3 regions of the Bradyrhizobium sp. USDA 4532 genome follow, and region 2 is predicted to be linked to each of the others. Evidence: predicted binding sites of a transcription regulator. Region 2 holds the regulator's gene; each other region holds the start of a gene.
What was found. Region 2 encodes LexA, which represses DNA repair genes until DNA is damaged. Its sites were predicted from a motif close to TGTTCNNNNTGTGTTCNG; they were not measured.
Positions count from the first base shown of each region.

Region 1 (5,873 bases), 310 kb from region 2:
CTCACCGAGATTGTGCGGCGGGATATTGGTCGCCATGCCGACGGCGATGCCGCCCGCGCCATTGACCAGAAGGTTCGGGAACCGGGCCGGCAGAACCGACGGCTCTTGCTCGGAGTTGTCGTAGTTCGGCTGGAAATCGACCGTTTCCATGTCGATGTCGGCCAGCACGGCGAGCGCCGCCCGGGTCAGCCGCGCTTCGGTATATCGATAGGCGGCCGGCGGATCGCCGTCGACCGAACCGAAATTGCCCTGGCCGTCGATCAGCGGCACGCGCAGTGAGAAATCCTGCGCCATGCGGACCATCGCGTCGTAAATCGACTGGTCGCCATGCGGGTGATATTTACCGATCACGTCGCCGACGACGCGGGCGGATTTGACGTATTTCTTGTCCGGCGTATGTCCCTGCTCATGCATCGAATAGAGGATGCGCCGGTGCACCGGCTTGAGCCCGTCGCGCGCATCGGGCAGCGCACGCGACACGATCACGCTCATCGCGTAATCGAGATAGGACTTCTTCATCTCGTCGAGGATGGAAACGGGACGAATATCTGAGGGTCCCGGCGGCTCGCCGGGCTTGTGGTCGTCGTTATCGGACAAAGGGGAAATCCGGTCGGTTCTGCTGGGGAATCATATAGCCCATCAGGGGCCTGATAACCACCCTTGCGCGGCTCCGGCAAGCCGTTTTTCCGTTCGTTTTTTCATGCACTTACGGGTGGAGCACCGAGGTTCCGGCTGCCTGGTCGGGAAGCGCGTGGCGAATGGCGAATAGCGGATGGAAAAATCCCTATTCGCCACTCGCCAGTGGCAGTTCGCCTCGCCAGTCAGTGGCCGAAAACCACTGCGTGCATGATCCGCCCGGGCATCAAGGTGAACAGTCCGGCGATGAGCAGCGCGCCGAAGAAGATGCCGATCATCGTGAACCTGTGGCGGCGGACATTGTGGCTCCGTGCGGCCGTGACGCCGAGCGCCAGCATGGCGAGCGAGAAGATCGACAGCAGGTGGATCGGGCTCCAGGGACCGACCAGCTGGATCTGATGGATCCAGAACGAGCTTCCGGCGACCACCAGCATCAGGATCACCCAGATCCAGCCCAGGGTCCGGTGCGGCAGCGTGCCCTTGGGGGCGGCGAGCTGGATGGAGCCGAGCACGAAGGCGGCCATCGCGGCAAAGGCGTGGAGCAGGATCGCAGGCGCGGCGTCGAGCAATGGCGCGAGGCTCATGATGGCCGGCCCTCGGGTGAAGCTCGCGGCCAGGCATCAAATGCCGCAGGCCAATGTAAATATCATTTACATCAGGCTGTGTCAAAGTCCAGGGAACCCGCATCCCCTTACGTCGAACCACCGACGTTCTGACAGAGAGTTACCGGGTTATCCTCATATTCCACACGAGGAAATTGCTGGTGCCGATCGCAACGACCGTTCCGGGAAATGATCTTCACGGAACGGCGCCTGACGGAATCGACGGAAGCGCGACCGCTGCTCAGAACGGGATGTCGTCGTCCATGTCGCTGTTGCGGCTGCTGCCACCACCCGCGGCGACGGCGCGGCGCGGCGCCGAGCTGACTGGTCCGGCCGAACCGAAATCGCTGCCGCCATCATCGGAGAAGCTGCTGCCCCCACCGCCACGCCCGTCGAGCATGGTGAGGTTGGAGTTGAAGCCCTGCAGCACGACTTCGGTCGAGTACTTCTCGACGCCGCTCTGGTCGGTCCATTTGCGGGTCTGCAACTGCCCCTCGATGTACACCTTGGCGCCCTTCTTCAGATACTGCTCGGCGACCTTGCAGAGGCCCTCGTTGAAGATCACGACGCGGTGCCACTCGGTCTTTTCCTTGCGCTCGCCGGTGCCCTTGTCGCGCCAGGTTTCCGAGGTGGCGATGGAAAGGTTTGCGATCGGACGGCCGTCCTGCGTCCGCCGGATTTCCGGATCCTTGCCGAGGTTTCCCACCAGGATCACCTTGTTCACGCTTCCTGCCATCGCATCATCTCCACTCAAAAACCGGGCGTCCGGACATTCGGCCGCCACTCTCAACCTTCGCCACTTACGCCGCAGGCGTCGTGGATGACCCTATACGCCGGTGCCGGCTCGTCGCCTTTGCCGTCTCGCGGTTATCCACGGATATCGGGATATAGCACCGGATCCGGCATCGTTCCAGTTTTGTTCGCCACAACCATCCGTAGAAGCGGCGAGTGCCGTCAGAGCGGCAGTCGATCTCGGTGCAGGCCGACGCTCGGCAGCAAGATTTAGAAAAACAACAAACAAATCAGCAGCTTGCCTTATCGATACTTCTCCCGCGAGTGTTGCATTTGGGAGACTGCGTTTTCGGTTGAATCAGCGTATAGCTCCAACCATGGCGCGGGCGCTCGCGTCTGGGATCGTGCTTCGGGACCGTTTGGAAGCCGATCGGGGTGCTGGGGGATTGATAATGAAGAAGTTTTTGCTCGGTACGGTTGCTCTGATTGCGTTTGCTGCGCCTGCCGCGGCTGCCGATCTCGCTGCGCGCCCGTACACCAAGGCGCCGCCGCCCGTGGTTGCCCCGATCTATGACTGGACCGGCTTCTACATCGGCGCCAACGGCGGCTGGGGCTCGAGCCACAATTGCTGGGACCAGCTCCCGGCCGGCATCTTCCTCGCATCAGATGGTTGCCATGATGCAACCGGCGGCGTCGCCGGTGGCCAGATCGGTTATCGCTGGCAGGCTGGCGCCTGGGTGTTCGGCCTCGAAGCGCAGGGCGACTGGGCTGACCTGAAGGGCAGCAACAACAGCGCGATCTTCCCGGGCCTGTTCACCAACCAGTCCAAGATCGACGCGTTCGGCCTGTTCACCGGCCAGATCGGTTACGCCGTCAACAACGTGCTGCTCTACGCCAAGGGCGGCGCGGCGCTGACCGACAACCGCTTCAACACCTACTTCACCCCAACCGGCGTGCTGGTCGGCAGCGCCAGCGACACCCGCTGGGGCGGCACCGTCGGCGCCGGCATCGAAGTCGGCTTCGCGCCGAACTGGACCGCGGGCATCGAATACGACCACCTGTTCATGCAGGACAAGACCTATAACCTGATCGCCCCCAACGGCACGCTGAACAGCACCATCCGCGATCGCCAGGACGTCGACCTCGTTACCGTCCGCGTGAACTACAAGTGGGGTGGTCCGGTCGTCGCGCGCTATTGATCGCGCCAGGCCGATTGATCCAGACGAAAGGCCGGCCTCGCGCCGGCCTTTTTGTTTGCGCCTGTTTGTGCGCCGGCTTTTTCGTTGCGTGTGCACGCGCACCTCACCGGGGCCGTTTTCGGTGCGTTGTGGTTTCGCGGATACACACGTTCCGGCATTTCTCTGTAGAAGCACCAGCACGTCACGCGACACTGCTGTGACGCTCTCTTCAAGATATCTGAAGGGACAACAAGAAAATGGGACTGGGACTTTGAAAATGAGGACTGTTTTGCTGGCCTCGGCCGGCATGTTTGCACTGAGCGCTTTTGCACCGGCAATGGCCGCCGACATGGCGGCACGCGCGCCTTACGTGAAGGCTCCGCCGCCAGCCGCGATCTACAACTGGACCGGCTTCTACGTCGGTGGCTTCGGCGGCTACGCCAGCGAGAACTCCGGCACCCCGAGCATGGAAGGCGGCTTCGGCGGCGGCACCATCGGCTACAACTGGCAAGCCGGCAACATCGTGTACGGCCTCGAGGTCGACGCCGCAGGCGCTGACATCGACGCATCGGTCTCCGCGCTCGGCGTCACCGCCCGCAGCAAGATCGACTCGCTCGGCACCGTGCGCGGCCGCCTCGGCTTCGCCGTCGACAAGGTGCTGTTCTATGGCACCGGCGGTTACGCCTGGGCCAACAACGAGGTCAGCGTCACCGCGCTCGGCGTGACCGCCTCGCAGAGCAACTTTCACTCCGGCTGGACCGTCGGCGCCGGCGTCGAGGCGTTCATCGCGCCGCAGTGGTCGATCAAGGGCGAATACCTGTATCGCAGCCTCGACAGCGAGAACTATTTCGGCGTGCCGTCCGGTACGCTCGAGCTGCACAGCGCCCAGTTCGGCGTCAACTATCACTTCGGCGGCCCGATCGTCGCCAAGTACTAAGCCTGAGCGAATTGCCTGACCGCCATCGGCGGTCAGATCGCACTGGCCGGCCTAGCGCCGGCCTTTTTGCGTAAGCGCGTTTTCGAGCGAAGTGAATTGCGGTTCGCGTCAAGAAAACGCGTCACAGCAGGAATCCAGAGCTCCCGTTCCGATCCCATCGAAGCGGGAAAAGGCTCTAGCGGAACCGGCGCTGCTGACGGCTGCTGCCATCAGGCAAACTATCCGTTGATGGACGCGACTCAGCACTGGAAATTGTCGACCGTTCTTCCTACGTTCCAGTCTTCACACCCCATCGGCGCAAGGTCCCGGCATCACCGGCGATGCGCGCCCAAAAGGCGCCAAGCATGCGCCCGGAACTGTCGCTATGGATGAAGTGCTCAAGGCGAAGCGCCAACAGAACGCCGGCTCCTCATCGCGCGCCATCACGATCCGTGGCGCGCGCGAACACAATCTGAAGAACATCGACGTCGAGATTCCCCGCGACAAGCTCGTGGTGTTCACCGGCCTGTCCGGCTCCGGCAAATCGTCGCTCGCGTTCGACACCATCTATGCCGAGGGCCAGCGCCGCTACGTCGAATCGCTGTCGGCCTATGCGCGCCAGTTCCTCGAGATGATGCAGAAGCCGGATGTCGACCAGATCGACGGCCTGTCGCCGGCGATCTCGATCGAGCAGAAGACCACGTCGAAGAACCCGCGCTCCACCGTCGGCACCGTCACCGAGATCTACGACTACATGCGCCTGCTCTGGGCGCGCGTCGGCGTGCCCTATTCGCCGGCCACCGGCCTGCCGATCGAGAGCCAGATCGTCTCGCAGATGGTCGATCGCGTGCTAGCGCTGCCGGAAGGCACCCGCCTCTATCTGCTGGCGCCGGTCGTGCGCGGTCGCAAGGGCGAGTACAAGAAGGAGCTCGCCGAGTACCTCAAGAAGGGCTTTCAGCGCGTCAAGATCGACGGCACCTTTTACGAACTGTCCGAGGCGCCGGCGCTCGACAAGAAATTCCCGCACGACATCGACGTCGTGGTCGACCGCATCGTGGTGCGTCCCGACCTCGCCCAGCGCCTCGCGGAAAGCTTTGAGACCGCGCTGAAGCTCGCCGAGGGCCTCGCCGTGATTGAATATGCCGACGCGCCGGCGGCGGCCGCCCAGGACGACAAGAAAGAGGACAAGAAGAAAACCGCCAAAATCCACGACAAGAGCGGGCCCGAGCGCATCCTGTTCTCGGAGAAGTTCGCCTGCCCGGTCTCCGGGTTCACGATCCCCGAGATCGAGCCGCGCCTGTTCTCGTTCAACAACCCCTATGGCGCCTGTCCGGCCTGCGGCGGCCTCGGCGTCGAGCAGCATATCGACGCGGACCTGGTCATCCCCGACAAGGAGCTGACCTTGCGCAAGGGCGCGATCGCGCCCTGGGCGAAATCATCCTCGCCCTACTACATCCAGACCCTGACCGCGCTCGGCAAGCACTACAAGTTCACGCTCGACACCAAGTGGAAGGACCTCACCAAGAAGGTCCAGAACGCGCTGCTGCACGGCTCCGGCGACGACGAGATCAAGTTCTCCTATGAGGACGGCGTCCGCTCCTACGACACCAAGAAGCCGTTCGAGGGCGTCATCACCAACATCAACCGCCGCTACCGCGAGACCGAGAGCGAGTGGGCGCGCGAGGAACTCGGCAAGTATTTCTCCGACGTGCCCTGCGAAGGCTGCAACGGCCACCGCCTGAAGCCGGAGGCGCTGTGCGTCAAGATCGGCGGCAAGCACATCGGCGAGATCTCCGAGCTCTCGGTCAA
Region 1 covers NZ_JALJZN010000001.1:1,598,837-1,604,709, forward strand. The annotation lists gene gyrA (DNA gyrase subunit A) at 1-597, opposite strand, end outside; gene J2R76_RS07750 (DUF2306 domain-containing protein) at 822-1,220, opposite strand; gene J2R76_RS07755 (single-stranded DNA-binding protein) at 1,480-1,974, opposite strand; gene J2R76_RS07760 (outer membrane protein) at 2,423-3,169, shown strand; gene J2R76_RS07765 (outer membrane protein) at 3,426-4,085, shown strand; gene uvrA (excinuclease ABC subunit UvrA) at 4,450-5,873, shown strand, end outside.
Region 1: the regulator LexA is predicted to act here: its motif matches at 4,346-4,363, upstream of uvrA (excinuclease ABC subunit UvrA).

Region 2 (5,873 bases):
GGCCGGATCGACGACGCGGCTTTCTTCGAGAATCTGCGCCGGACGCTCGGCATCAACATCACGGACGCCCAGTTCCTCGAAGGCTGGAACGCGATCTTCACCGGCGAGATGCCGGGCATCGCCCCGCTGCTCGCGGCGGCCGCCAAGCGGATGCCGCTCTACGCCTTCTCCAACACCAATCCGGCCCATGTCGCGCATTTCTCGGTCACCCACGCCGACCTGCTCAGCCATTTCCGCAACGTCTTCCTGTCCTCGAGCATCGGCTTCCGCAAACCCGACGCCGAGGCCTATGATCATGTGGTAAAAGCCATCGGCGTGCCGGCGTCGCGGATCCTGTTTTTCGACGACCTGGCCGCCAATATCGAAGGTGCGCGGGCCCGCGGCCTTTATGCTATCCACGTGACATCGACGGATGACGTGGCAAGGGCTTTGACCGCACTTGGAATTTGAAGATTAGGAATTGAGGAACTCTGAGCGTGGCCCTGATGCCGGTTGCCGATGCCCTGTCCGCCGTCCTCGCCGGCGCCGAACCGCTGCCGGAGGAGATGGTCGCGCTCGATGCCGCCTACCACCGCACGCTTGCGCACGATCTCGCGGCGCTCCGCACCCAGCCGCCGCAGCCGATGTCGGCGATGGACGGCTATGCGGTGCGCGCCGCCGATGCGGCTGATCTAAAGGCCCGGCTCAAGGTGATCGGCGAAGTCGCCGCCGGCCGGCCGTTCGAGCGGACGGTCGGCGCCGGCGAGGCGGTGCGGATCTTCACCGGCGGCGTGATCCCCAATGGCGCCGACGCGGTGATCATCCAGGAGGACACCGCCGTCGACGGCGACCACATCACGATCACGGAGGCCGCCAGCGTCGGGCGGCACATCCGCCCGGCTGGGGTCGACTTCCGTGAGGGCGAGGTGCTGCTCGCCGGCGGCAGCCGCCTGTCCGACCGCGCGCTGTCGCTGGCGGCCGCCATGAACTATCCGGAACTTGCGGTGCGCCGCCGCCCGAAGGTCGCGGTGCTGGCGACCGGCGACGAGCTGGTGATGCCGGGCTCGCAGCCCGGTCCCGGCCAGATCGTCTATTCCAACGGCTACGCGCTGCGGGCGCTGGCGCGCGCCGAAGGCGCCGAGACCGTCGACCTCGGCGTTGCCGCCGACACGGTGGAGGCGACCACGGCGGGCATCCGCCGGGCGCGCGAGGCCGGTGCCGATGTCCTGATCACGACAGGCGGCGCCTCGGTCGGCGACCACGATCTCGTCAAGCGGTCGCTGGAAGCCGAGGGGGTCGAGATGGCGTTCTGGCGGATTGCGATGCGGCCCGGCAAGCCGATGATGCATGGCCGGCTCGGCGCGATGCGGGTGATCGGCCTGCCGGGCAATCCGGTGTCGTCCTATGTCTGCGCCTTCCTGTTCCTGGTGCCGTTGATTCGGGCGCTGAGCGGCCGGAAAGTGATTCGTCATCGCCGCGCGAGCGCCCTGCTCGGCCGCGACCTCGCTGCCAACGACCAGCGCGAGGACTATCTGCGTGCGCGGCTCGAAGCGCGCGAGGACGGCAGGCTGATCGCAACGCCGGTGACGCAGCAGGACTCGTCGCTGCTCGGGAATCTCGCTGCGGCACGGGCACTTCTCGTGCGTCCGCCGTTTGCGGCAGCTGCCGTCAAGGGCAGCGAATGCGAGATTCTGACACTGCCCGAATAGGGTTTTCGCGCCCCGCCGATTGTGCGTTGCCCGACACGTTCACCGGAAATTAAGTGGTTGCGGAACACATATCGAACATATAGTGTCCGTTCATGATTTGTTTCGAGTACTGGTGTCTACATTCGGGAAGCTGCATGGAAGCAGGTGCATTGAGCACATGCTCCTGAGGTCAGGCCCGGCCTGCAGGCCCCACCAGAAGAGTCTCGGAATCGAACGACGCTATCAACCGGGGGAATACTCGAGATGCTCACGCGCAAACAGTACGAACTACTGCGTTTCATCAATGAACGTCTGAAAGAGGCCGGCGTACCGCCCTCCTTCGACGAGATGAAGGATGCGCTCGACCTGCGCTCGAAGTCCGGTATCCACCGCCTGATCACTGCGCTGGAGGAGCGCGGCTTCATCCGCCGCCTGCCGAACCGCGCCCGCGCCATCGAGGTCATCAAGCTGCCCGAACTCTCGGCCGGCGGCGGCAACGGCCGCCGCGGCTTCACGCCCAGCGTCATCGAAGGCACCCTCGGCCGGCGCGCCAGCACGCCGCCGATTGCCGAGGACGACGGCAACCGTCCGGTCGCGGTCCCCGTGATGGGCCGGATCGCCGCCGGTACGCCGATCGAGGCGCTGCAGACCCGCAGCCACACCATCAGCGTGCCGCCCGACATGCTCGGTGCCGGCGAGCACTATGCGCTCGAGGTGCGCGGCGACTCGATGGTCGATGCCGGCATCCTCGACGGCGACATGGCGCTGATCCAGCGCAACGACGTCGCCAATACCGGCGACATCGTGGTGGCGCTGATCGACGAGGAGGAAGCCACCCTGAAGCGCTTCCGCCGCCGCGGCGCATCGATCGCGCTCGAGCCGGCCAACACCGCCTATGAAGTGCGCATCCTGCCGCCGAACCGGGTCCGCATCCAGGGCAAGCTGATCGGCCTTTATCGCAAATACTGAATTGCAAATACTTGCGGCGGCCGGGAACGAGCAACACGTCGGATCGTTCCTTGCATGATAGTGTAGCGTACGGCCTGCCCGATGCGCTCCGATACCTCTCGCGCAGCGTCGCGTGTTTGTGATCGGAGCGATCTCGGACCAGTCGTACAATCGCCCAGAAACGAGCAGACGCTCGTTCGCTATCGTCCACTCTGGTAGAGGCCCTAATGCCTCAAGGAGAGGCACGGGTCGCTACCTCGAAATGAGGAGCCATCCGATGTGTGACTATAGTCTGCACGCCGTGGCATCGCGCCCCGCCATTGTCGGAGAGACGCTGATCACGACGACGTTCCGCGGCACGTCGACCCGCGGCTTTGCTTCGGAGAATGACCCCACTGTCGCGGTCTGCATGCTGCCGGGCACCGAGCTCGCTTTCGCCGAGAACGTTCGCTACGACAGCCGCTGGATCTGGACCAAGACGCTGAACTATCGCGTCGGCGTGTTCAACGAAGTCGAGCCCGACGTGCCCGATCGGCATCATGACGCGGTCGAATTCCCCGACGGCAGCCATGTGCTGGTGACCCAGCTGGTCGAGGGACAGCGCGTCAGCGTGCTGCAATTGCCGGCGCTGCATCCGCCGGTCGAGCAGAAGCCGAAGGTTGTGGAGCGGCGGCCCTCCGCATTCGCAACGCTGTTTTTGGGTTGAGCGCATCGTCGCCGCGGAATGAGCTGTTCGGCGGCGGATGACCTAAGCAATTTCGGGCGACCCCGGACTCCCGCTTCCGGGGCGCAGAAGGAGATTTGCGTCGGCCGGCACCTTGGCGCATCATCGGGTACGGAGGACGTGCGCGGTGGTCGATAAGGTCACATGGCAAAAGGCTGGACGCGTCACGGAACCGGGCCGCTACATGTTCCGGTTCGGTTGGCTGACGGTAACGGCCGACGACCTGAAAGTCTGGGAGCAATTTCCCGAGGCTTCCTTCACTCTCGTCAAGAAGCCCGACGCCGGCCCCGACTCCGACGAATACCATCTCGGCCTGTTCGAGCTGCCAAGCGCGCCCTTGCCGGACCACGGCTAATCATCGCCCTGCAGATCGGTCTCGGCCGGCGTCGCATCCACCGCAGGCCGCGGCGCGGGGGCGCGTAGCGTCGTCTCGCTCTCGCCGTCGCCGGAAACCGCCGGCGACCACGGCCGGTCGATCCCGCCGGGCTTGACCGCATCGACGACGTAGCCGTCCCTGCTCCGCCGCAGCACCAGCGCGCCGTGGCGGCGCAGCCGCTCGGCATCGATCACCGATGCCGCGCAGCCCTGCGGCGCCCGCCGCGCCGTCACGATCAGGGCTGCGCGCTCGCAGTCGTCCGCCAGCGCCTCCGACCGGGTCGCCAGCGCGACGAAGGTGCCGCTTGGTCCCTGGGTCACGCAGCCGCCGGCATCGCACGAGACGCCCTCGCCGAGCGACGCATCGGTGGCGGTGCGCGCGTCGGCGTCCGCCGCCAGCCACTCCTTGACCAAAAATGCATCCTTGGCGCTGTGCATCAGATGCAGCCGTCCATCACCGCCACCGCGACATTGCGGCCGTCGCCCGAGATCAGCACGTCCGGCTGCGGCACCCTGAGCGCCCAGACCGAGGCCACCAGCAGCAGCACCGCACCTGACCAGCGCAGCGGCGTGCGCAGCAGCCCGAGCAGGATGATGCCGGCGCTCGCTGCGATCAGCGGCCCGATGCCGAACGCCGCCATGCGGCCGACCGCGCCCGGGAGTGCGGCGACCCATTGCGTCACCAGGATCATCCAGTCGATGCCAAGACCCATGATCGCCCAGAACACGCCGTCGAAGCCGAACGGCATGGCGACGAGCCCCAGCAGGCCGGCCGGCATCACGACCGCCGAGACCACCGGCATCGCCGCGAGGTTGGCGAGCAGCCCGTAGGGCGTCACGCGGTGGAAATGGAACGCGGCATAGGGCGTCGTCGCCAGCCCCGCCACCAGCGAGGCCAGTATCAGCATCGTGAGCTCCCGGCCGCCCCACAGCGCGACGCGCGCGGTCGTCGAATGGTCGGGCGACGCCAGCAGGTTCGGCAGCCCGATCTGCACCAGCGCCACCAGCCCGAGCGTTGCCGCAAACGACATCTGGAAACTGGGATGCACCAGCGCCTCCGGCGCGATCGCGAGCACGATCAGCGCCGCCACCGCCAGCGTCCGGAAGGTGATCGCGCGGCGGTCGACGATCACGGCGAGCAGCACCACGGCGGTCATGAAGAACGACCGCTGCGTCGCGACCTCGGCGCCCGACAGCAACAGATAGAACGCCGCGGCGACCAGCGCGGCCGCCGCCGCCCATTTCTTGATCGGATGCGCCGCCGTCAGCGCCGGAAACAGCGCGAGCAGCGCGCGCACCGCGAAGAACACGACGCCGGCGACCACGGCCATGTGGTAGCCGGAGATCGACAGCACATGGCCGAGCCCCGAGATGAACATCGCATCGTTGACCGGCGTCGAGATCGCATCGCGCCGGCCGGTGAGCAAGGCGGTTGCGATCGCGCGCTGGTCGCCGTCGAGCGTGGTGCGAATCCGCGCGTCGATGGCGTCGCGCAGGCCCTGCATGAAGGCGGCGTAGCGCAGCGCAAAGCCGCCGGTCGCAGGCGGCTCCCTGGTCTTGACCGCGCCCATCACGAAGCCGGAGGCGCCGATGCCCTGGAAATACAGGTCGCGGCCGAAATCATAGGAGCCCGGGCGCTGCGGCCCGAGCGGCGGCATCAGCCGTGCCTTCAATTCAACGAAGCTGCCGACATCGGGCGCGGTGCCCTTCTTCACCGAGAGCCGGACCCGATCGAGCTTCGTCATGTCGCGCGGGCTCTCCATCGAAACCACACGCAGCACGAAACGATCGGTCTTCTCGCGGATGTCGCGCGTCTCGACGAAGCCGGTCAGCGCCACCGAGAACATCGGCCGCGCCAGCACCGTGTGAGCGACGCGCGCCGTCTTCCAGGTCGCCGTCGCAAAGCCCGCGGCCACCGCGGCCAGCAGCGCGATGACGGGAAACACGCTGCGCCGCCGCAGCAGCAGCGCCAGCAGGCAGAGCAGGATTGCGACGGTGGCCGCGACCGACAGCACCGGCTCGTGCTCGGCCGCGAAATAGAACGCGATGCCGGTGCCGAACGCCACCGGCACCCAGGGCAACAGGCGGCCAGCGCCGGCCTCGGCGCGCGCCCATTGCCGCAATGTCTCGACGAGAGGCTTCCAGATGCCGGCGCGCGC
Region 2 covers NZ_JALJZN010000001.1:1,291,473-1,297,345, reverse strand. The annotation lists gene J2R76_RS06285 (HAD family phosphatase) at 1-450, shown strand, start outside; gene glp (gephyrin-like molybdotransferase Glp) at 477-1,688, shown strand; gene lexA (transcriptional repressor LexA) at 1,932-2,636, shown strand; gene J2R76_RS06270 (hypothetical protein) at 2,893-3,321, shown strand; gene J2R76_RS06265 (hypothetical protein) at 3,467-3,694, shown strand; partial or broken gene J2R76_RS06260 (ComEC/Rec2 family competence protein) at 3,691-5,873, opposite strand, start outside.

Region 3 (5,873 bases), 3.6 Mb from region 2:
TGCGGCCGGTCAGCGCGTCGGTGCGGGCGCGGATCGTAGCGAGCTTGGCAGCCGTTGCCTCGGCGCCGTCGGCGACCGAGCTCGCGGCGCGTTCGAGCTGGCGGATCATCGCGCCGAGCTCGAGTTCCAGCAATTCCAGGATCTCCTTGGAGGAATCCTTGGCCGAATCAGTCTCGGTCGAGACCTCAGGGGCTGCGGCCGCGGTTGGAACCTGCGGCGCGACGGCCGGCGCAGCCGGCTCCGGCACTTGCTTTCGAAACAAACCGAACGCCATGTGGGCTCTTTGGGGCTGTGGAAAGTTGCGGCGGGACGGGGCGATCCTCGCACCCGGGCATGAAGTCATGGTTAACAAGTGCCTCATATTCCGGCTTGCGGTAGTATTCCTCCGCCGGAGGGCCCCGCCGATCCTTTGATTTTGACCGTGAGGGGCCTATAAGGCCGCGTTTTCCATCCCTGTTCAGACCCTAAGCTCCGAAGAGACGTCGCATGGCCGGCCATTCCCAATTCAAGAACATCATGCACCGCAAGGGCCGGCAGGATGCCCAGAAGTCGAAGCTTTTCGGCAAGCTGGCCCGCGAAATCACCGTGGCGGCCAAGCTCGGCACCCCGGACCCGGCGATGAATCCGCGGCTGCGCGCCGCCGTGGTCGCGGCCCGCGCCGAGAACATGCCCAAGGACAATATCGACCGCGCCATCAAGAAGGCCGCGGGCAATGAGGGCGAGAACTATGACGAGATCCGCTACGAGGGTTATGGCCCCGGCGGCGTCGCCGTCATCGTCGAGGCGCTGACCGACAACCGCAACCGCGCCGCTTCCGATATCCGCTCCTTCTTCACCAAGTCGGGCGGCAATCTCGGCGAAACCGGCTCGGTCGCCTTCATGTTCGACCGCACCGGCATCATCGAATACGACGCCAAGGTCGCCTCCGACGACGCCATGCTGGACGCCGCGATCGAGGCCGGCGCCGACGACGTGGTCTCCAGCGAAGGCGGCCACGAGGTCTACGCCTCGCAGGACACTTTCCGCGAAGTCGCAAAAGCGCTGGAAGCGAAGTTCGGCGAGCCGCGCAAGGCGGCGCTGACCTGGAAGCCGCAGAACACCGTCGCGGTCGACGACGAGACCGGCGAAAAACTGCTGAAGCTGATGGACCTGCTCAACGAGCATGACGACGTGCAGAACGTGTTCGCCAATTTCGAGGTGTCCGACGCACTGATCGCGAAGATGGGCGGGTAGTTTGCTTTGTCATTGCCGGGCTTGACCCGGCAATCCATCAAAAAGCAAAGGCTTCTCTGATCGATGGATGCGCGGGTCAAGCCCGCGCATGACGATTGCGGCTATTGTGCTTTCCCGGGTATGAGGCTCCGTTTGTGTTTCGTTCTCCCGGCGCAGGCGGTATCACTAGCCCATGACATCCCAGCCGATTCGCTCTCCCGTCCGCATCATCGGTATCGATCCGGGTCTCCGCCGCACCGGCTGGGGGGTGATCGAGACCGAAGGCAATCGTCTCGTCTATATCGCCTGCGGTTCGGTCGAACCGCCGGACGATCTGCCGCTGGCGAACCGGCTGCTCGCGATCCATGAGGGGCTGGCCGCCGTGCTCGCCGACCACCGACCGGTGGAGGCGGCCGTCGAGCAGACCTTCGTCAACAAAGACGGCGTTGCCACCTTGAAGCTCGGCCAGGCGCGCGGCGTCGCCATGCTGGCGCCCGCAATGTTCGGTATCTCGGTCGCCGAATACGCGCCGAACCAGGTCAAGAAGACGGTGGTCGGCGCCGGACATGCCGAGAAGAACCAGATCCAGGTGATGCTGAAGATCCTGCTGCCGAAAGCCGAGCCGCCGTCCGCCGACGCCGCGGACGCGCTCGCGGTCGCGATCACCCACGCGCATCACCGCCAGAGCACCGCGCTGCGGCTCAGGGTGGCGAACCTATGATCGGCAAGCTGAAGGGCCTGATCGATTCCTATGGCGAGGACTATGTGATCCTCGACGTCGGCGGCGTCGGCTATCAGGTGCACTGCGCGGGCCGCACGTTGCAGGCGTTGCCGTCGCCAGGCGGCGCCGCCGTGCTCTCGATCGAGACCTATGTCCGCGAGGATCAGATCAAACTGTTCGGATTTCGCACCGATCATGAGCGCGAATGGTTTCGCCTGCTGCAGACCGTGCAGGGGGTCGGCGCCAAGGTCGCGCTCGCGGTGCTCGGCACGCTGCCGCCGACCGATCTCGCCAACGCCATCGCGCTGCGCGACAAGGCGGCGGTGGCGCGGACGCCGGGAGTCGGGCCGAAGGTCGCCGAGCGCATCGTCAGCGAATTGAAGGACAAGGCGCCAGGCTTTGCCGATGTCGATCCCGCGGTGGTGCAACTGTCAGGCGCGATCGACAACAACCGCGCGCCACGTCCGGTCACCGACGCGATCTCGGCGCTGGTCAATCTCGGCTACGGCCAGCCGCAGGCCGCCGCCGCCATCGCCGCCGCCTCGCGCAGCGCCGGTGAGAAGGCCGAGACCGCGCAGCTGATCCGGCTGGGGTTGAAGGAACTGTCGAAGTGATCAGTGGATTGGAGCGCCTCTGTTCTTCACCTCGCCCCGCTTGCGGGGAGAGGTCGGATCGCATCGCAGATGCGATCCGGGTGAGTGGGTACAGGTCTCGACACACATTGCGCTCGCGGAAGCAGCCCTCACCCCAACCCTCTCCCCGCAAGAGCGGGGAGAGGGAGAACAATCTCGTGTTAGTCTCGCATCATGAATACGCCCTCGCGCATGGTCTCGCCTGAACGCCGCTCCGACGATGTCGGTGACACCGCGCTGCGGCCGCAGTCGCTGACGGAGTTCGTCGGTCAGGCCCAGGCGCGCAAGAATCTCTCGATCTTCATCGAGGCTGCGAAGAAACGCGGCGAGGCGCTCGATCACGTGCTGTTCGTCGGTCCCCCCGGCCTCGGCAAGACCACGCTGGCGCAGATCGTCGCGCGTGAGCTCGGCGTCGGCTTTCGTGCCACGTCCGGCCCTGTCATTGCGAAGGCCGGCGATCTCGCGGCGCTGCTGACCAATCTCGAAGAACGCGACGTGCTGTTCATCGACGAGATCCATCGCCTCAGCCCAGCGGTCGAGGAAGTGCTCTATCCCGCGATGGAGGACTTTCAGCTCGACCTGATCATCGGCGAGGGTCCGGCGGCGCGCTCGGTCAAGATCGAATTGTCGAAGTTCACGCTGGTCGGCGCGACGACGCGCGCAGGCCTGCTCACCAATCCGTTGCGCGACCGCTTCGGCATTCCGATCCGGCTCAACTTCTACACCGAGGAAGAGCTCGAGAAGATCGTCACCCGCGGTGCCCGCGTGCTCAACATCGGCATGACGGCCGACGGCGCCAACGAGATCGCGCGCCGCGCCCGCGGCACGCCGCGCATCGCCGGCCGCCTGCTGCGCCGGGTGCGCGACTTTGCCTCCGCGGCGGACGCCGATTCCGTCGACCGCGGCATCGCCGACCGGGCGTTGAGCGCGCTCGAGGTGGACAGCGCCGGGTTAGACGCGATGGACCGGCGCTATCTCACCACCATTGCCTTGAACTATGGCGGCGGGCCGGTCGGCGTCGAGACCATGGCGGCGGCGTTGTCGGAGCCGCGCGATGCGATCGAGGACATCATCGAGCCCTATCTGATCCAGTGCGGCTATCTGCAGCGTACTCCGCGTGGCCGGCTTCTGACCTCGCACGCCTTCCGCCATCTCGGCCTCGCCGAGCCGAACCGCGATCCCTCGCAGTTCGGCCTGTTCGGCAGCAATGGCGACGAGGACTGACGCATGATCCGGAAGAGGGCGAAGCGGTTTTCATGCTTGAACAAAAGCCCTCCGCTCTCGAAGACGTGAAGAGACGTGTTGATGCGGCGCGTCGCGCCGCCGGTAACCTTGCCTGCTAACCATTGCGGCATCTCTGCAGGCTGTCTGCACAAGCACGGCCCAATTTCGCTCCAATCAAAGGGCCTATGATAGCCCAGAGTGTTTTCGACAAGCGCCAGGCATCACCGATCACACGTCCATGATTTCACGTCGTCATTTTCTGCGCGGGTTCGGCGGATTGACCGCCGCCACCGCTTCGACCGCGGCCTATGGCTTGAGCGAGCCGGTCGTCCGCCTCGCGCTCACGCGCTACGATCTGTCACCGCGGCAATGGCCGGCGGATTTTCCGCTCAAGATCGCCGCGCTCGCCGACATCCACGCCTGCGATCCCTGGATGTCGCTCGATCGCATCGCTGAGATCGTCGAGCGGACGAACGGTCTGAACCCCGACATCATCGTGCTGCTCGGCGACTATGTCGCCGGGCTGCGCCGCGTCACCCGCTTCATTCCGGCCTCCGACTGGGCCGCGGTGCTGAAGGGCCTGAAGGCGCCGCTCGGCGTACACGCCGTGCTCGGCAACCACGACTACTGGGAAGACAAGGCGGTACAGCGCCTGGGGCGCGGCATCCCGCTCGCGCGCCGCGCGCTGGAAGGGGCGGGGATTCCGGTCTACGAGAACGACGCGGTGCGGCTCGCCAAGGACGGTCGTCCGTTCTGGCTCGCCGGTCTCGGCGACCAGCTCGCCTTCATGGCGGCGCGGCCCTATCGCCAGGTCTCGCGCATCGGCGTCGACGATCTCAACGCGACGCTTGCCAAGGTCACGGACGACGCGCCGGTGATCCTGCTCGCGCATGAGCCCGACGTCGCGCTCCGGGTGCCCTCGCGCGTCGCGTTGCAGCTGTCCGGCCACACCCATGGTGGGCAGGTCAGGTTGCTCGGCTGGTCGCCGGCGGTGCCGGTGAAGCACGGCATGCGGCTCGCCTATGGCCATATCAAGCTGAAATGCGACGTCGTCGTCTCCGGCGGCCTCGGCTGCAGCATCATGCCGTTCCGCCTCGGCGTGCCGCCCGAGATCGTGCAGGTCACGCTCGGCGCAAAGGGGCCAGTGGTGTCCTGAGCGCGCTTGCGTGGGCGAGAGCTGCGCATCGGATGCGGGCCGACGGCGGTTCCGTCGAAAGTAACTGCTGTATCCGTTCCGGTTCCGGAGTGGCGCCTTTCGACATGGCCGCGATGAAGGATGGTAAGTTGCCGCATATTTCTGTGGGCGGTACCCTTCACCCTAAGGTAGCGGGAGGGATTGCGCAAAATGCAGGATTGGTATCCCAAGAATCTCGTCGTCGGCGTTCAGGGGACGACAGGCACCTACGAGTTCATGAAAACCGTTTTCGGCCGGGAGCAGCCGTTCCGTTACGCCGAATTTGGAATCTACATGGCGGATACCGCAAGAAACGTCTGCCAGCTGTTTCCCGAGTGTGAGCTGCATCTTTTCGATTTCAACGATGCGGTCCAGCGCGCGGAGACAAAGCTCAGCGCCTACCCCAACAAGATCTCATATTTCGGCAACACCCAGAAGTTCAACGATTCCTACAACTGGTCTCTCATGAAGCTGATCAGGCAGTATGAGGGCGCTCCGATCTATGATTATTGCTTTCTCGACGGCGCGCACACGGTCGCAGTCGACGCTTTGAACTACTTCTTGTGCGACAAACTGCTCAAGATTGGCGGTTACATGGATTTCGACGACTATGAATGGCGTCTGAGGGGATCGTCACTCGATCCGACGAAAATTCCGGCAATCGGCGATCAATATACCGATGAGCAGATCGACGCTTTTCAAGTCAAGATGATCGTTGACGACCTGGTCAGAACAGATCATCGGTACCAAGAGGTCGTCAGAAACAAGGTATTCCAGAAGGTCGCCTGATCCAGATCGCCAGCCGATCCCAAGATTTCCCGACCGTGCTTGCGTCGGCCGGCGATTTTGCGCAATACGAACCAAAGTCTTGCGCAATCGGGGGCTGCAAATGACCTCACCCATTCTCGAC
Region 3 covers NZ_JALJZN010000001.1:4,925,962-4,931,834, reverse strand. The annotation lists gene J2R76_RS22600 (methyl-accepting chemotaxis protein) at 1-274, opposite strand, end outside; gene J2R76_RS22595 (YebC/PmpR family DNA-binding transcriptional regulator) at 487-1,233, shown strand; gene ruvC (crossover junction endodeoxyribonuclease RuvC) at 1,406-1,933, shown strand; gene ruvA (Holliday junction branch migration protein RuvA) at 1,930-2,547, shown strand; gene ruvB (Holliday junction branch migration DNA helicase RuvB) at 2,740-3,789, shown strand; gene J2R76_RS22575 (metallophosphoesterase) at 4,028-4,945, shown strand; gene J2R76_RS22570 (hypothetical protein) at 5,135-5,752, shown strand; gene ybgC (tol-pal system-associated acyl-CoA thioesterase) at 5,853-5,873, shown strand, end outside.
Region 3: the regulator LexA is predicted to act here: its motif matches at 1,363-1,380, upstream of ruvC (crossover junction endodeoxyribonuclease RuvC).